4 regions of the Burkholderia sp. BCC1999 genome follow, and region 1 is predicted to be linked to each of the others. Evidence: riboswitches for the same ligand, from Rfam matches in the RefSeq annotation. Region 1 holds a riboswitch; each other region holds the start of a gene.
The links. A riboswitch is a leader RNA that binds a small molecule or an ion and turns the genes downstream of it on or off. The one in region 1 is predicted to bind cobalamin.

Region 2: linked by a shared signal. The riboswitch ahead of U5809_RS07220 (FecCD family ABC transporter permease) and the one ahead of U5809_RS04185 (TonB-dependent receptor domain-containing protein) in region 1 are both predicted to bind cobalamin.
Region 3: linked by a shared signal. The riboswitch ahead of cobG (precorrin-3B synthase) and the one ahead of U5809_RS04185 (TonB-dependent receptor domain-containing protein) in region 1 are both predicted to bind cobalamin.
Region 4: linked by a shared signal. The riboswitch ahead of cobA (uroporphyrinogen-III C-methyltransferase) and the one ahead of U5809_RS04185 (TonB-dependent receptor domain-containing protein) in region 1 are both predicted to bind cobalamin.

Annotation. Positions count from the first base shown of each region.
Region 1 covers NZ_CAJPHP010000002.1:281,478-285,682, forward strand. The annotation lists gene U5809_RS04185 (TonB-dependent receptor domain-containing protein) at 1-1,578, opposite strand, end outside; cobalamin riboswitch at 1,793-1,986, opposite strand; gene U5809_RS04190 (AraC family transcriptional regulator) at 2,075-3,133, opposite strand; gene U5809_RS04195 (hypothetical protein) at 3,300-3,644, shown strand; gene U5809_RS04200 (Dabb family protein) at 3,634-4,205, shown strand, end outside.
Region 2 covers NZ_CAJPHP010000004.1:155,220-159,424, reverse strand. The annotation lists gene cobT (nicotinate-nucleotide--dimethylbenzimidazole phosphoribosyltransferase) at 1-448, opposite strand, end outside; gene U5809_RS07225 (ABC transporter ATP-binding protein) at 510-1,322, opposite strand; gene U5809_RS07220 (FecCD family ABC transporter permease) at 1,319-2,434, opposite strand; cobalamin riboswitch at 2,476-2,728, opposite strand; gene U5809_RS07215 (ATPase) at 2,883-3,233, shown strand; gene U5809_RS07210 (cell division protein ZapA) at 3,230-3,544, shown strand; RNA gene ssrS (6S RNA) at 3,626-3,807, shown strand; gene U5809_RS07200 (EVE domain-containing protein) at 3,879-4,205, shown strand, end outside.
Region 3 covers NZ_CAJPHP010000012.1:4,732-8,936, reverse strand. The annotation lists gene U5809_RS18615 (precorrin-2 C(20)-methyltransferase) at 1-372, opposite strand, end outside; gene U5809_RS18610 (precorrin-8X methylmutase) at 369-995, opposite strand; gene cobG (precorrin-3B synthase) at 988-2,352, opposite strand; cobalamin riboswitch at 2,459-2,650, opposite strand; gene U5809_RS18600 (hypothetical protein) at 2,798-3,094, shown strand; gene cbiE (precorrin-6y C5,15-methyltransferase (decarboxylating) subunit CbiE) at 3,218-4,205, shown strand, end outside.
Region 4 covers NZ_CAJPHP010000012.1:28,251-32,455, reverse strand. The annotation lists gene U5809_RS18720 (cobyrinate a,c-diamide synthase) at 1-540, opposite strand, end outside; gene cobO (cob(I)yrinic acid a,c-diamide adenosyltransferase) at 543-1,145, opposite strand; gene U5809_RS18710 (cobalamin biosynthesis protein) at 1,182-1,559, opposite strand; gene cobA (uroporphyrinogen-III C-methyltransferase) at 1,556-2,365, opposite strand; cobalamin riboswitch at 2,475-2,710, opposite strand; cobalamin riboswitch at 2,824-3,089, shown strand; gene cobW (cobalamin biosynthesis protein CobW) at 3,418-4,205, shown strand, end outside.

The DNA.
Region 1 (4,205 bases):
GCTCACCGGCGTGTAGCGGCCGATCGTCCCCTTGTACGACAGGTCGATCCCGCGGATATGTGCGCGGCCGATGTTGATCGGCGAATACGTCGCCGGGTTGTACGCGATCAGGTTGTTGACGCGCGTGTCGTAGATCGCGGCGGAGAACGTGCCGTACGACGTGTTCGCGTCGAGCGCCGCCTCGACCGACGTGCTGCGTTCCGGGCTGAGGTTCGGATTGCCGTAGCCGGGGTAGTACAGGTCGTTGAAACTCGGCAGGCGGAACGCGTTGCCGTACGACACGCGCGCCGTGTAGACCGGCGTGATCGCCCACGACAGCGCGGCATTGCCCGTGTTCACGCCTTGCCCGGCGATGATCTCGCGACGCCCCGCGAGGAACATCGTGACGCTGCCGAGCGTGGCCGACTGATGCAGCGAGAACGCGGAGTCGTTGCGCGTCGGTATGCCGCCGGGCGCGTCGATCGGCAGGAATGCCTGTTCGCGCGTGAAGTCGTACGCGAGCTTGCTCTCGCCCGACAGCGGCAGGCCGAACAGGTGGAACCCGCGCTCCTGATGGGTCAGGGACGTCGACGTGCTGATGCGCTGTGAATTGATCTGGTCGGTCGGGATGGACGGATCGCTCGCGTAGAGGAACTGGCGATCGTTCGCATAACCGAACGACTGGTCGAACTGCGTATCGGGCGTGATGTCGAGATGGAACGCGAGACCGGTCGTCAGCTGATGATCGAGCTGGCGGTTCGCATAGCCGCTGTTGTCGTAGGACAGGTCGGAGCGGTGATACAGCGCGAACGTCGAGATCGACCAGTTGTCGCGTGCGTAGCCGAGGCGCGCATCGAGATCCTGCGCGTGATACGGATTGCGGCCGTCCTCGTGATATGGCAAGACGGGCCGCGTCGAATCGATGCCGGCCGTGTTGTACGAGTGCAGGCCAAGCGAGTAGGTGAGTCCGCCGAGCGCGGCGAGCGGCCCGGTCGACGGCACCGTACCCGACGTGCGTAGCTGCGTGTCGAACGTCTTGTTCGATCCGCCGCCGAACGACACGGTGGTCTGGTTCGGCTGGTTCGACGAGCGGCGCGTGAACAGTTGCACGACACCGCCCATCGCGTTGGCGCCGAACGACGCGGCGGCCGGCCCCGAAATCACCTCGACACGTTCGAACGCTTCCGTCGGCAGGTCGGCCCACGGCGCGATGCCGGTAGTCGGCGAGCCGATCCGGATGCCGTCGATGAACACGGCGACCTGGCTCGCCGACGAGCCGCGGATGCTGACCGATGCGGAGGAGCCGGGGCCGCCGGTCTGCGAAACGGTCACGCCGGGCAGCATCGCAAGCGCCTGCGTGATGCTCGGCTCGCTCGGCGACAGGCGGTCGAGATCGGTTCGCGTGAGTACCTGGGTCGACGCATAGCGGCCGTCGAACGATTCGGGCAGGCGACGCGTGTCGGTCACGCTGATCGTCGGCAGGTCGACGCTTTCCGCTGGCTGGGCGGGCGGCTGGAGCGCGGTGTCGCCGGCGGCATGGGCGATCGGGACGAGCAGCGCGGAGGCGGCGGACGTGGCGAGCAGGTAACGAATATTCATGAGACAGCGAGAGAAAGCGCGTTGCGCATACGGCGATCGTGAGCGGACGGCGGGCAGGTTGCGCGTGCCGACGGCGTGTCGGTGCGACGCTTCCGGCAGGGAAGCGGATTCGGGAATGAAGGACATCTGACGGATCCTGAGGTCGGTTCGTCCATGCAACGGGCGGCCGCCAGCGGCGGTGCTTGCACATCGGGACACCCCGCCCGGTGCGGCTGCTGGACCTCGGGTCGATGGCAGGTCTCCTGGCTCGCGGGTCGTCATCCGTGCAGGCCTTCCCGGTTTCCCAGTGGCATGCAGTGGCACGAATTCGCCGCTCACAGTTGCGGGGGCAGCCGCAGATTCGAGGCGTTGCCCCTCCTGCGTTCCCTTTTGATCCCATCCCTGGGAACCATCAGCGCGCAAGGGTAATGGCGCGCGCTCGGGCGAGTCAATTGCCGCACCGCGCGGGATGCGAAAAAACGTCATTACCCGGCAATCGCTTTCCGAATCCTTTCCCTTATGCGCCGGTGCCGCGTTTCTTGTCTGAAGAATCGGGGTGGCCGTGCGTCATGCGATCGCGCCTGAACCGGCTCGGCGCGACGCCGTTCCAGCGCACGAACGCGCGCCGGAACGCCTCTTCGCCGCCGAAGCCGAGATACGCGGCCACGCGGGTAATCGGCCAGTCGGTCTCGTGCAGACATCGTCGGGCCGCATCGGCCACGCATTGTTCGCGCAGCACGTGATAGCCGCTTCCTTCCGCCGCCAGCCGCCGCCGCAACGTCGCCTCGCTGACGCCGAGCCACGCGGCCAGCTCCGCAAGCGCCGGCAGCGCCTGTTCGCGCGCGAGCGCCGCATCGAGAAAACCGCGCACCTGCTGCGCCCATGACACGACGGCCGGCGGCGCATCGATCAGACGAAACGGGAAGTCGACGAGAAACGCGTCGAGTTCGCCCGGCTGCCGGATCACGCGGCAATCGAGCCGCGTCGCATCGAACGCGAAGCCATAGGTTTTCCGGCCGACGTCGACCGGCGCGTTGAACAGCCCGAGCAGCGGCACCGCGTCGTCGCGGCGCGGATGGCCGAGCCACACGTCGGTCGGCCGCAGCGGCTGCCCGATCAGCCAGCCGAACAGCTGCAGATAGCAGAACAGCCCGGTCAGGTCGACGAGGCACGTGGCCGGGCTGCGCGTGCGCCGCAGCGAATCCATCCGGAACGTCGCACGCCCGTCGCGTACCGTGAGCGACAGCACGCCGGCGCGCGGCGTCAACATTTCGCAGAAGTCGCGCGCGCAGCGGATCGCGTCGGCGAGCGTCGCGCAGCTCAGCAGGCACCGGCACATCAGGTCGACTTCCTGCTTGCGCATCGGCGGATGGCCGTCGCCGCGTGCGACCTGCGCCTCGAGCCGCTCGATCGCGTCGCGGTACAGCGCGACGAAGCCGCCCGGGGTCGCCGCCGCTTGCGGCGCGTGCGCCGCGTGGTCGGCCGGAGGCGTGCCGCTGCGCGTGAGTTCGTTCAGCAGGCGTGCGCCGAGACCCGGCAGCACGCGTCCGCTCGCCGGCAATACACGCTGTTTCATGAGTCTCCCGTTCTGATCGTTGCGACAGGGGCCGGTGAGCGGGCCGGTAGGGGTTCGCGAGCAGCCCCCACGCAAGAATGCTATCCACGCTGGCCGCCTTCGGCCTCGCTGGAACGGCGTAGGCCGGCCATGCATCCCGACCCGAACGACCACGGACGATACGCGAATGATCCAGATCGTAGACGAAATCACGCTCGCGCCCGAGCGCATTCCCGACGTGCTCGCGCTGCTGCGCGAGCGCTACCTGCCCGGCCATGCGGCGCGCGGACTGACGGCGGCCTGCCGCTGGGTGTCGCCGCCCGTTGCGGCGCCGGGGCAGCCGAGCACCCTGTGGCTGACGTGGCAGGTCGACGATGCGTATGCCTATTACCGGATGCGCGCATTGACCGATGGCGACGTGGTCGCGTTCTGGATGGCCGTCGACGGGCTGTGCGATGCGCGCCGCCGTCACGTGATGACGGACGCCAACGCGCCGCTGCCCGCGCTGACGGAGGTCGACCATGCGGCATGACACGGCACAGGTATTCGTTTCGGCCGATCGCGACGCGGAAGCGATCGAGCACGCATTGCGCGAAGCCGCGCACGCGCTGCCGGGCGCGAAACGCGTGGCGCTCGCGCGCAATCTCGAAGGCTGCTGGGGCGCGGGCGACTACACGCTCGACGTGCTGCGCGATGAACGGTTTGTCGATTCCTCAGCGGAATTCGCCGCACTGGCGCAACTGCCCGGCATCGCGCGCCTCGACGGTGCAGCGTGCCGCGCGATCGGCGGCGGCCTGCGCGAGCCCGCGTTGCGCGACGGCATCTGGCGCACGCTGATGTTGCGTGTGCGCCCGCAGGCAAGCGAAGCACAGGTCGCGTTGCTCGAGCACGAGTTGCTGCGGATGCCCGCGTTCATGCCGGGCATCCGCAACTGGCGCCTGAACCGGATCGAAACACCCGGCGCGTGGACGCACGTGTGGCAACAGGAATTCGCGCAGGTCGGCGATCTGCTCGGCGAATACCTGCTGCATCCGTATCACTGGGGTTGGGTCGACCGCCGGTTCGATGCCGAAAGCCCCGACTGGACGGTCGA
Region 2 (4,205 bases), on a different contig from region 1:
TCGCCTCGTCACGCGACATCGCCGGCTCCGCCGCGAAGTTGCGCGTGCCGCGCGCGACCGGCAGCGACACCAGCCGGTCGGACAGCGGCAACGGCGACGCGACGCCCGCATCGACGATCTCCAGCGTGCTCTGCGCGACGCCCGAGAACGCGTTGATCGCCGCACCGCCGGCCAGGAAGTTCGCGACCATCTGCGCGGTCACCGCCTGCGGATAAGGACTGACACCCTCGGCCGCGATCCCGTGATCGCCGGCGAACACGATCGTCACCGGGCGCTGCACGACCGGCCGTTCGGTGCGCTGGATCAGGCCGATCTGCAGCGCGAGCGCCTCGAGCTGGCCGAGGCTGCCGGGCGGCTTGGTCTTGTGGTCGATCACATGCTGCAGGCGTATGCGCAGCGCGTCGTCGAGCGGCGCGATCGCGGGCGGGAAGTGGGTCGGAGTCGTCATCGGGAAGCCGTGTCGTGGGCGCGGCACACGCCGCGCATCGGAAGAATCGGAAAAGGAAAGTTCATTGTCGCGCAGGCCACGCCGGCAACAGCGCATCGCGGCCGTTCTCGCGGATCAGCACGAGCGGATAGCCGAATGCGTCGCTCGCGCGTTCGGGCGTCAGCACGTCGTGCACGGGGCCGGCCCACGCGCGACCGCACCCGTCGAGCAGCAGCGCATGCGTCGCGAAACGCCGCGCGAGGTTCAGGTCGTGGCACGAGAACAGCACCGTGCGCGGGCCCGCATCGAGCCATGCGGTCAGCGCGCTCAGGCAGTCGATCTGGTGATGCAGGTCGAGATGCGCGAGCGGTTCATCGAGCAGCATCAACGGCGCATCCTGGCACAGCGTCGCGGCCAGCGCGACCCGCTGCCGCTCGCCGCCCGACAGCGACAACACGTCGCGCGACGCGAGCGCGGTCAGGTCGAACGTCGCAAGTGCATCGTGCGCGGCCGCGCGATCGCCGTCGCGCTCCCAGCCCCAGCCACCGAGATACGGAAAGCGGTTGAGCAGCACCGTGTCGAATACGGTCGCGCTGAACGCGTCGTGCAGTTGCTGCGGCATCAGCGCGCGGCGCTGCGCGAGTGGTTCCGGGCGCCACGCGGCAAGCGGCCGGCCGTCGATCTCGACTTGTCCGCCGGCCGGCGGCTGCAGCCCCGCGAGCGTCGCGAGCAGCGTCGTCTTGCCCGCGCCGTTCGGCCCCGCTACGCACCAGATCTCGCCGGGGCGGAAGGCCTGCGTGAACCCGTCGAGCAATGTGCGCGCGCCGGCCTTCAGCGTCAGGTCGACGGCCGCGTAGCGCAGGTCGCTGCCAGCGTGCAGTGCGGCATCCGTCATCGCATCGGTCTCCTCAACAACATCCACAGGAACACCGGCACGCCGATCAACGCGGTCATCACGCCGACCGGCAACTGTGCGGGCGCGATCGCGGTGCGCGCGAGCAGGTCGGCCGCCATCACGCCGCCGCCGCCCGCGAGCATCGCGGCCGGCAGCAGCATTCGCTGGTCGTTGCCGAACGCGAGCCGCAGCGCATGCGGCACAACGAGGCCGACGAAGCCGATCGTGCCGGCCGTCGTCACCGCAGCCGCGGCGGCCAGCGACGCGACGAGATAGATCCGCACGCGCAGGCGCGCGACGGGCACGCCGAGCGCGAGCGCGGTCGCGTCGCCACGCAGCAGCACGTTCAGTTGCGGCGCGACCGGCAGCGCGACGCAGGCGGCCAGCAGCAGCGCGCCCCATGCGAACCACGGCGTCGTCACGCCGTTCAGGTCGCCCGTGAGCCAGAAGATGATGCCGCGCAGCCTCGCATCGGGTGCGAGCGACAGCAACAGCGTGACGAGTGCGCCCCACCCTGCCGCGATCACGACACCCGTGAGCAGCAGGCGCGGCGACGCGTCGCGCGAATCGCCGCGCCACAGCTCGCGGCGCGCGAGGCCGAGCACGAGCGCGACCGAGACGAGCGAGCCGGCAAATGCGGATGCGTCGACGAGCCACCACGCGCCGCCCGCGATCATCGCGACGAGCGCGAAGCCGGCCGCGCCGCCGGACACGCCGAGCACGTAGGGTTCCGCGAGCGGATTGCGCAGCAGCACCTGCAGCAGTGCTCCGGCCAGCGCGAGCAGCGCGCCGCACGCGAAGCCCGCGAGTGCACGCGGCAGACGCAGCGTGCGGACGATATCGGCAAACAGCGCATCGCCGCCATGCGGCACGAGCGATGCAAGTGCCTGCCACGGCGACATCGGCACGCTGCCGATCGACAGCGATGCGACGAACAGCAACGCGACCATGGCGGCCAGCGCGGCCCAGATTGCGGCAGCGCGCGCGGCGCTCATGCCGTGCACGGCCGCGCGCATGACGCGCGGCGCATCCGCTTGAGGTTGCCGGCCGGACGTGACAAGGACGCCGCGCGGACGATTGGGGTCAGCATCGAAGAACATTCCGTGAAGCATTGCGCGCCCCGCCTCCCCGCAGGCCGCGCGTCACGAAGCCCGTGCGGGCTTCCCGTCTCGGCCGGTATCCGGGCTGGCGGCGGTCCGGCTCGCCTTCCCGCGCGTTTCAAGCGCAGTGGCCCGCGCCCGCGTGCGACACCTGCACGCAAAACGCGCCCGAGCCGGCCTGCGTCGGGAGACGCGGCCGCTTACCGTTGCGGGGGCAGCGCAGGTTGGCACGCTCTCGAAGCGCACGCCCTGCTTCCCGTTTAACCGCGCGTGCCACGCGCGAGCACCGAGGCGGCGCCAGTTTAGGAGCCGGTCGCGCGAGCGTCAAGGAAGCGTCAGGACACGTACGGGAAGCACCGATTCACGGCAAGAAGCAGGGGTGTTACGACTGGAAACGATACAGATGTCGGATTGCGCGTTATTCCGCGCTAAAATGCTGGGTCTTTAGAGGACGCAGCAAATGCTCAACGAACTCGAAACCTTATCTCAAAATATTGGCCGTCTGATTTCGCTGAACAAGCGCTATCACGCGGAACGGCTCGCGCTCGAGGAGCAGGTCGCGCAATTGCGCGCGGAAGCGGACACGGTCCGCGCGGAACTCGCGGAACTTCGCGACGAACGCAATGCACTCGCGGCCGAGCGTGACACGCTGTCGGCAAAGATCGACGACGCCCAGGTGAAACTGAACGCGATTCTCGAAAAGCTGCCGCGCTCGAAAAGCGCGGAGCAAGCCGACAACCAGCTCGACCTGCTGGATGCGCAGGCGCGTACGGATGGCGATGACGCGGCCAGCCACGGAGAACATGCATGAGCACCAAGCAGATCGAAGTCTCGATTCTCGGCCAGCCCTATCGGTTGGCCTGTTCGGCCGAGACCGAAGCGGCGCTGCTCGAGGCAGTCGCGCGTGTCGACGCCGAAATGTCGAAAATCCGCTCGAACAGCTCGGTACGCGGCACCGATCGCATTGCGGTGATGGCGGCGCTGTCGCTCGCATCGGAATTGCTGCGGCTGCAAACGAGCGTGCGGCACGGTGAAGCATTTCCGGCGGAGGAAATCCGTCGTACAATGCACCAGATGAACGAACAGCTCGGCGCGGTGCTCGCACAGCACGAGACGCAGTAACGTTTTAATCGATACGTCGATTCCCCTTGATCTCGGCGGTCAACGGTGGTCAAATTGGCGCATCGAATCACAGTTCAGTCAGCTTCCCTGCCTGGTTCGCCAAGGTCATATATTCCTTGAACCAATGCCATGTGCACGGTTGCGGAAATTTGTAGCACGGGCGCGCGCGTCACTCTGTCTGATGTACCCGAAGTGCTGCTAACTGCGACCAATTCTGAACCCCAGGTTCAGGATGCCGGCCTAGCGGCCAAGGCGGGGACCTATCCAACGGCATCGGGCACGTCCCGGTGCCGTTTTCTTTTGTAGCAGCCTCTTTCTGCGTCGATCACGATCCATGCAATACTGGCTGATGAAGTCCGAACCGGACGAAGCGAGCATCGACGATCTCGCCAACGCACCGCAGCGCTCGCTGCCGTGGACCGGCGTGCGCAACTATCAGGCGCGCAATTTCATGCGCGACACGATGAAGATCGGCGACGGCGTGCTGTTCTATCACTCGAGCTGCCCCGAGCCGGGCATCGCGGGCCTCGCCGAAGTATCGTCGACGCCCTACCCCGATCCCACGCAGTTCGATCCGGCAAGCCCCTATTACGACCCGAAATCGACGCAGGAAGCGCCGCGCTGGCTGCTCGTCGACGTGCGCTACGTGAAAAAGTCGCCG
Region 3 (4,205 bases), on a different contig from region 1:
GCGGTCGTGCAGGTACATGTACGAGCCGTAGAAGAACGGGTCGCCTTCGCAGATCACCGCGACGTCGCGCCCCGCGTCGAGGTGTGCGGCGACGATCTCGGCTGCCGTGTCGTAGAAGTCGGCGATCACCGTCTCGTAGCAGAGCGGCGGCGGCAGTGCTTCGGTCGTCACCGGATAGACGAGCGGCAGTTGCGTCTGCCCGTCGAGCAGGTGCGCTTCGACGATGCCGTACGCATTGCCTTTCTTGCCCTTAGCGACGAAATACGCGACCACGGGCGCCGCCTGCAGCACGCGCAGCGCCTTGATCGTCATCAGTTCAGGATCGCCGGGGCCGACGCCGACCCCGAACAGGCGTCCGCGTGCGGTCGTCATTCGACCTCCGTCGCGAGCGCGTTGACCGCGGCGGCAGCCATCGCGCTGCCGCCGCGTCGGCCGAGCAGCGCGACGTACGGCACGCCACGGCTGTCGGCATCGAGCATCGCCTTCGATTCGGCCGCGCCGATGAAGCCGACCGGAAAACCGAGGATCAGCGCGGGGCGCGGCGCGCCGGCGTCGAGCATGTCGAGCAGGTGGAACAGCGCGGTCGGCGCATTGCCGATCACGACGACGCTGCCCGCGAGATGCGGACGCCACAATTCGAGTGCGGCGGCCGAGCGCGTGTTGCCGAGATGGCGCGCGAGATCGGGCACTTCCGGCTCGCCGAGTGTGCAGATCACGCGGTTGTCGGCCGGCAGCCGCGCGCGCGTGATGCCTTCGGCGACCATCCTCGCGTCGCACAGGATCGGCGCGCCGGCCGCGAGCGCCGTACGGCCCGCCGAGCCGGCGCCGGCCGAGAAGCGCAGGTCGTAGACGACGTCGACCATCCCGCATGCATGGATCACGCGCACCGCGAGTTTCTCGAGGTCGGGCGGAACCTGTGACAGGTCGGCCTCGGCGCGGATCGTCGCGAACGACTGGCGATAGATTTCCTGCCCGTCGCGAATGTAGTCAAGCATCGGTGGTGTCCTGGCTGTGCCGCGCGCCCGTCAAACGGGCCGCGGCCTGGTCAATCGTCAGATGGCGCGCAAGCGGGGCGCCGAGGCCCTCGGCCGCGTCGCGCCGGTAAAGGTCGTAATGCGCGGGCGCCACCGCGACGAGCGTATGCGTCGCGGGATGCGGCATCGCGCAATGGCGTTCGCAACCGGTCAGGTGCACGTCGACCGGATGGCCGATGCGCGCGGCGAGTGCGAGCGCGTCGTGTTTCGTGTCGGCGCGTGCTTTCGCACAGCCCGCGCTGCCGGTACAGGCGACGAGTGTCGCAAGCGGGTCCGACGGCCGGCACACGAGGCCGAGCGACGCGAGTGCGTCGAGCGTGGCCGGGGCGCGTTCGTTCGGCACACCGTGCAGAAACACGCCTTGCCACGGCGTCATCGACAGCGTGCCGTCGCCATCGGCTTCGGCCAGCGCGGCGAGCCGTTCCAGCTGCGTCGCGTCGAGCCGCCCGAGCACGCATTGCGCACCGACGCTGCCGCGCGCCGCATCGAGCGACGGGCGCATGCCGAAACGCAGCGCCCGATCGGTGCGCGTGCGCCGCCAGCCGGCGAGCGCGAGATCGGCCGTGAGCGGGAAGGGCAGGTAGTGCCGCGCGCGTTCGAGTAACGCGCGTTCGCCGCACGCTGCCAGCAATGCGCGCATCCGCGTGACATCGGCTGGCGCGAGATCGAGGAACGCGAGCAGCAGTGCGCGGACCAGCGCGACCGCCTGATCGGGCGACACATCGACCGACGCAGGCCGGTCGCCATCTACGACCGGCGGGCAGCCGGCCAGCCCGGCCGCGATGCGTACCGCGCCGTCGGCGCGGCGCCATGCGGCCAGCCAGATGTCGTGCGGATGGTCGAGCTCCACCACCGATTCGCCGCCGTCGAGCTGGATCGAGAATTTGGGCGACAGCTCGCCACGGCGCGGCTCGCTGGCCAGCATGTCGAGCAGCGGAATGGCGAGTGCGTGGCTATCGATGAGCGCGGCGGGATCGTGCCCGGCGAGCGGGCTGAGCATGATGTTGCGGACGTCGTCGCTCGCGGCGAGCGCGGCCGTATCGTTGGCCGAACCTGCCGCCGCCTCGGCGCGCGGGCCGAGCCCCGCATCGAGCAACGCACGCGTCAGCGCGTCGGCGGCACCGTCGCGAATGCCGCGCAGCTGGAGATTCGCGCGATTGGTCGCGTCGATCGCGCCGGAGCCGTACGCACGTGCGGCGGCGGCAATCGCGCGCGCCTGGCGTGCATCGAGCCGGCCGCCCGGCAGCTTGATCCGGCACAGGCCGCCATCGGCGGCCGCGACCACGCGCACGAGCCCCGGGCAAGCCGACGGGCGCACGACGGGCGATGCAGGAATCGAATCGGGGGCGGAACTCAACGGGATACCGGGACAGTGTCGCGCCGCGGCCAACGCATCGGTACACCCCGCCCGACGCCGACTGGCACGCACGCACTTTCTGGCCGGCAGGTCTCCTGGCTGACAGGTCGGCGCCGGCTCCCGGCCTTCCCGGTGAAACCAGTGGCATGAAGGGGAGATCGGCTCGCTGTCTACAGTTGCGGGGGCAGCCACAGCGGCGCGTGGCGCGCCCTGTGTTCCCTCTTCGGCCCCGAAGGGCACCGGCGAACGAACGGCCGTAGGATACCCGATTTTCACGACGCTCCGGCATCGGCGGGTTTGCCCTGCAGCCGCGTCGCAGCACGGCTGCGGCGGACTGCGCGAGCGCGCGCGGATGGTACGATTGGCGGCTCGACATCCGACCGGCGAGCCGCCGGGATCCGCAATGATGAAACTCGGCAGGACGGAGCTGTTCGGCATGGGGATTGCGCTGGCCTTGCTGGGCATCCCCGCATGGATGCTGCTCGCATTCACGCTGATTCCGTTTGCGCCGTCCGCGCAGTGGCCGAAGAATGTCGGGCTCGTCGGCCTCGTCGTGCCGATCGTGGCCGGCGGAACCTGGCTGTTCAGGCGAGGCGGTGTGCGGCCGTTCGTGTGGCTGCTGCTCGGCTGGCTGCTGGTCGCATCGATCGCCGGCATGTATCTGACCTTGCTGAACTACCTCGGCGGCGCGCCGCACGGCTGACATCGCTGCCGCATCGCGTGTCCGGGCAGGCGGTGGCGACGGGCGTCAACGAATCAACGCGCGGCAGCACGACGGCCGCGCATCGCAATAAATTGCAGGGAATCGAACGATGGGGAAGGGTGCATGACGGCGTGGCTGACGGTAGTGGGCATCGGCGACGACGGTTACGCGGGGCTTGGGCGCAGCGCACGTCGCGCGCTGCTCGACGCGACGCTCGTCGTCGGTGCGAAACGGCATCTCGACATGCTGCCCGCACGGCTGCGTGCCGAACGCGAAGCGTGGCCGTCGCCGTTCGATCTCGCGGGCGTGCTCGCGCGGCGCGGCTCGCCCGTTTGCGTGCTCGCGAGCGGCGACCCGATGCTGTTCGGCGTCGGCGCGACGCTCGCGCGCCAGCTTTCCTCCGATGACTGGCGTGTGCTGCCCGCACCGTCGTCGCTGTCGCTCGCGGCCGCGCGCCTCGGCTGGGCATTGCAGGACGTCGGCGCGGTCTCGCTGGTCGGCCGTCCGCTCGCGACGCTTGCGCGGCATCTGCTGCCGGGCCGGCGCCTGTTCGTGCTGAGCGCCGACGGCCGCACGCCGGCCGCCGTCGCGGCCGAACTCGCCGCGCGCGGCTTCGGGCCGACGCGCATCAGCGTGTTCGAACATCTGGGCGGTCCGCTCGAGCGGCGTCTCGACGGCCTCGCGCAGGACTGGAGCGTTGCGGAAACGGCCGCGCTCAATCTTGTCGCGCTCGACTGCCAGGCCGGCCCCGACGCGCCACGTCGCGCGCTCACGCCCGGCCTGCCCGACGATGCCTACCGCCACGACGGCCAGCTCACCAAGCGCGACCTGCGCGCGATGACGCTCGGGCGCCTCGCGCCCGCGCCCGGCGAACTGCTGTGGGACGTCGGCGCGGGCAGCGGTTCGATCGGCATCGAATGGATGCGTGCGCATCCGTCCTGCCAGGCGATCGCGATCGAAGCGCATGCGGAACGGCAGCGCTTCATCGAACACAACCGCGACGCGCTCGGCGTCCCGGGCCTGCAGCTCGTCGCGGGCCGCGCGCCCGACGCGCTTGCAGGGCTCGCGACGCCCGACGCGATCTTCATCGGCGGCGGTGCGACGGCGCCCG
Region 4 (4,205 bases), on a different contig from region 1:
CAGCGCGATGCCCGCATCGGCCGGTACGTGCCCGAGCCAGCGGAGGTCGCCGGGCAGCGCCTGTTGCAATAATTCCGCATGCCGCGCCGAGCCGACGCGATTCGCCAGCACGCCGTGAAACGGCAACCCCGGCCGGAACCGCGCGAGCCCGAACGCGATCGCCGCGAACGTCTGCGCCATCGCCTTCGCCGAGATCACCGCGACGACCGGCACGCCGAACGCGGCCGCGAGATCCGCGCTGCTCGGCGTGCCGTCGAACAGCCCCATCGCGCCTTCGATCAGGATCAGGTCGGCATCGCGCGCGGCATCGGCGAGCAACGCGCGGCACCCGGCTTCGCCGACCATCCCGAGGTCGAGCGCATGCACGGGCGCGCCGCTCGCGCGTTCGAGCAGCATCGGATCGAGAAAATCGGGCCCGGTCTTGAACACGCGCACACGGCGGCCGAGCCGGCGGTGCAGCCGCGCGAGGCCGGCCGTCACCGACGTCTTGCCCTGGCCCGACGCGGGCGCGCTGACGAACAGCGCGGGGCAGGCGAGCATGCTCAGAACTCCACGCCGCGCTGCGCCTTCACGCCTTGCTCCTTGTACGGATGCTTGACGAGCCGCATTTCGGTGACGAGGTCGGCCGCATCGATCAGCGCATCGGGCGCGTGTCGCCCGGTCACGACGACGTGCACCGAGTCGGGGCGCGCGACGAGCGTCGCAAGCACTTCGTCGAGCGGCAGGTATTCGTACTTCAGCACCGTGTTCAGCTCGTCGAGGATCACCATCCGGTAGTCGCCGCTCTCGATCATCCGGCGCGCCTCGTCCCAGCCCTTGCGCGCGGTCGCGATGTCGGCGTCGCGGTTCTGCGTGTTCCACGTATAGCCGTCGCCCATCGTCACGAAATCGCATTCCGCAACCGCGCCGAGGAAGTCGCGCTCGGACGTGTGCAGCGCGCCCTTGATGAACTGCACGACGCCAAGCCGCATGCCGTGCCCGAGCACGCGCACGGCCATGCCGAACGCAGCCGTGCTCTTGCCCTTGCCGTTGCCGGTATTGACGATCAGCAGGCCTTTTTCATGAGTGGCCGCAGCCTGTTTCTTCTCGTGGCCGGCGCGGCGGCGTTCGGTCATCCGCTGATGGGATTCGGCGTCGGTTTTCATCGGATTCGTCCTGTCGAAAGAAAGCGAACAAAGGGTTCAGAGCGGGCCGGCGAACGCGACCGTCACGCCGTCCCGGATGGATTTGGGGCCCAGCAACCGGCCGTTCGGCGCCGCGAGCTGCGCGCACGGTTCGGCCACACCGGCCACACCGAAGCGTGCAAGCGCGGCGTCCGACGGACCGCTCGCGGCCAGTTCGGGACGGCTCGCCAGCTGCGCCGCGTCGAACGCGACGAGCGGCCAGCCGCGTCGCGCGCACAGCGTGCGTAGCGCACGGGCACGCGCCTTGTCGGCGAGCGTCGCGACGAGCGCCGGTTCAATGGCCGGATAACACGCCAGCGCCGCGCGGATCGCGGCATCGAGTTGTGCGGCCGTGACGTCCGCGCGAAAGCCGATGCCGAGCGCGACGCGCATCATGCGCGGCCACCGAGCGCCGCGCGCACCGCCGGATCGTCGGCGAGCGCCGCGACGCGGCCGATCACGACGATCGCAGGCGAACCGAGTCCGGTCGCGCCGATGCGTTCGACGAGGCTGTCGAGCGTCGCGAGTACGTGCCGCTGTTCCGGGCGGGTCGCATTCTCGATCGCCGCGCACGGCGTATCGCCCGGCAGGCCACCGTCGCGCAGCGCTGCGGTAATCGCGTCGAGCCGACGAATGCCCATGTAGATCACGATCGTCATGCGCGTGGCCGCGAGCGCGCGCCAGTCGGGCTCGTCGGTGCCTGCGCCATGGCCGGTGACGAAGATCACGCCTTGCGCGTCACCGCGCTGCGTGACGGGAATGCCGAGCGCGGCCGGCGCGGCGATACCCGCGGTGATGCCGTTCACGACCTCGACCGGAAAACCCGCCGCACCGAGCGCGGCCAGTTCCTCGCCGCCGCGGCCGAACACGAACGGATCGCCGCCCTTGAGCCGCGCGACGCTCCGGCCCGCGCGCAGGTGCGCGAGCATCGCGGCGACGATCGCTTCTTGCGGCGTCGACGCATGGCCGCCGCGCTTGCCGACATGCTCGATTTGCGCGTCGGCGCGCGCATGGCGCAGCACGTCGGGGTTCACGAGATCGTCGACGAGCAGCACGTCGGCCATGCCGATCGCGCGCACGGCCCTGAGCGTCAGCAGGTCGGCGTCACCGGGGCCGGCGCCGATGAGCCAGGCGCGGCTCATCGGCGCCGGCACGGCACGCACCGTGTCGAAACAGTGGAAAGGAAAAGGCGGGCGGCACATCGGCGGCCGGCGGACAGGCAATGCATGACGGATCGGGCGAAGCCCGCGCGAACGCGGGCGGAATGCGCACCCCATCCGTCCCCCGCGGATCGGGCGTTCGGCGAGCATCGGGCTCGCCCCTTGCGTCGGCCGGTATCCGGGCTGGCCGCTTGCCAGGCCGCAGCCTTCCCGCCCGGTGAAGGGCAGTGGCATCGCGGGCGGCCTGGGCGCGTGCGCGGGGAGCGCGTCGCGCGGGCGGCGTACCGTTGCGGGGACAGCACAGGCCGGGCGGATGTCCGCCTCCTGTTTCCCGTTTAACTGCATGCGCGGAATGCGCATGCGAGCACCGAACGCGGCGCTACGATAGCACACGGTTCGCCCGCGCGAACCGGCCACCGACGGCCTTCGGCGCGGCGCACGGGCGATGCGCAACGCAGTCCGGCCGCCCATGGCGCCTTGACGCTCCCCGCACCGCCGCCTACACTCGCACGCGTTTTGGTGCTCGCGCGTGCCGCTCCGGCGCGCGCAGTTAAACGGGAAACAGGGAGCCTGCCTGCATCGCAGTCGAGCCAACCTGTGCTGCCCCCGCAACGGTAAGCGAACGTGTCGCGCGCAACGCGATGCAGCGCCGCTTCGCCGCCTGTCTCGTGCAGGCGGACGACCGCCACTGGATGCCGCGTGCATCCGGGAAGGCGAAGCGGCGTGTTCGCCAGCCCGGATACCGGCCTAAACGTTGGGGTTCAGCGCCGCGGGGAGGCGGCGCATCGTCCACGGCCGCAGCAGGCCCGACGCCCGGTGTTTCCCGCTGTCTGCGCCGATCGGCCCCCGCGCGAATGCGCCCGGGCCGGCGCGGCGAGCAGCAGGCGGCGCGGGCAGGGCCGGTGGCAGCCGTGTTGGCATTCACGATGTCGACCGTTCGCAAGGAAGCACCATGTCCGAATCGTTGTTCCGCCCGTCGTGCGGCTGTCCGCGCGGATCCCGCGGCGATCTTCCTGCGCTTCGCCCGCTGAATTGCCTTGCCGCCACCGACGCGACGATCCCGTCCTGATTCCCTCTTCGACACCGGACCTACCATGACCCTACGCAAGCTTCCCGTCACGATCGTCACGGGCTTTCTCGGCAGCGGCAAGACGACGCTGATGCGCCACATCCTGCAGCACGCCGAAGGCCGCCGCATCGCGGTGATCGTCAACGAATTCGGCGAACTCGGCATCGACGGCGAGATCCTCAAGGGCTGCGGCATCGGCTGCGAGGATGCCGAGGGCGCGCAGGGCGAAGCGTCGGGCCAGCTCTACGAACTCGCGAACGGCTGCCTGTGCTGCACCGTGCAGGAAGAGTTCTATCCGGTGATGGAGGCGCTCGTCGAGCGCCGTGCGGACATCGACCACGTGCTGATCGAGACGTCGGGCCTCGCGCTGCCGAAGCCGCTCGTGCAGGCGTTCAACTGGCCGACGATCCGCAACAGCTTCACGGTCGACGCGGTCGTGACCGTCGTCGACGGCCCGGCCGCCGCGAGCGGCCAGTTCGCGGAAAACCCGCAGGCCGTCGACGCGCAGCGCCGCGCCGATCCGAACCTCGACCATGAATCGCCGCTGCACGAACTGTTCGCCGATCAGCTGTCGTCCGCCGATCTCGTGATCGTCAACAAGGCCGATCTCGTCGGCAATGCGGAATTCGCGCAGATCGAAACCGCGATCCGCGACGAGATCCCGCCGCAGGTGAAGATCGTGCGCGCGACGCGCGGCGAGCTCGACCTCGCGATGCTGCTCGGTCTCGAATCGGCATCTGAAGAAACGATTCACCTGCGTCACGACCATCACGGCTCGGCCGACGACGGCGATCACGATCACCATCACGACGA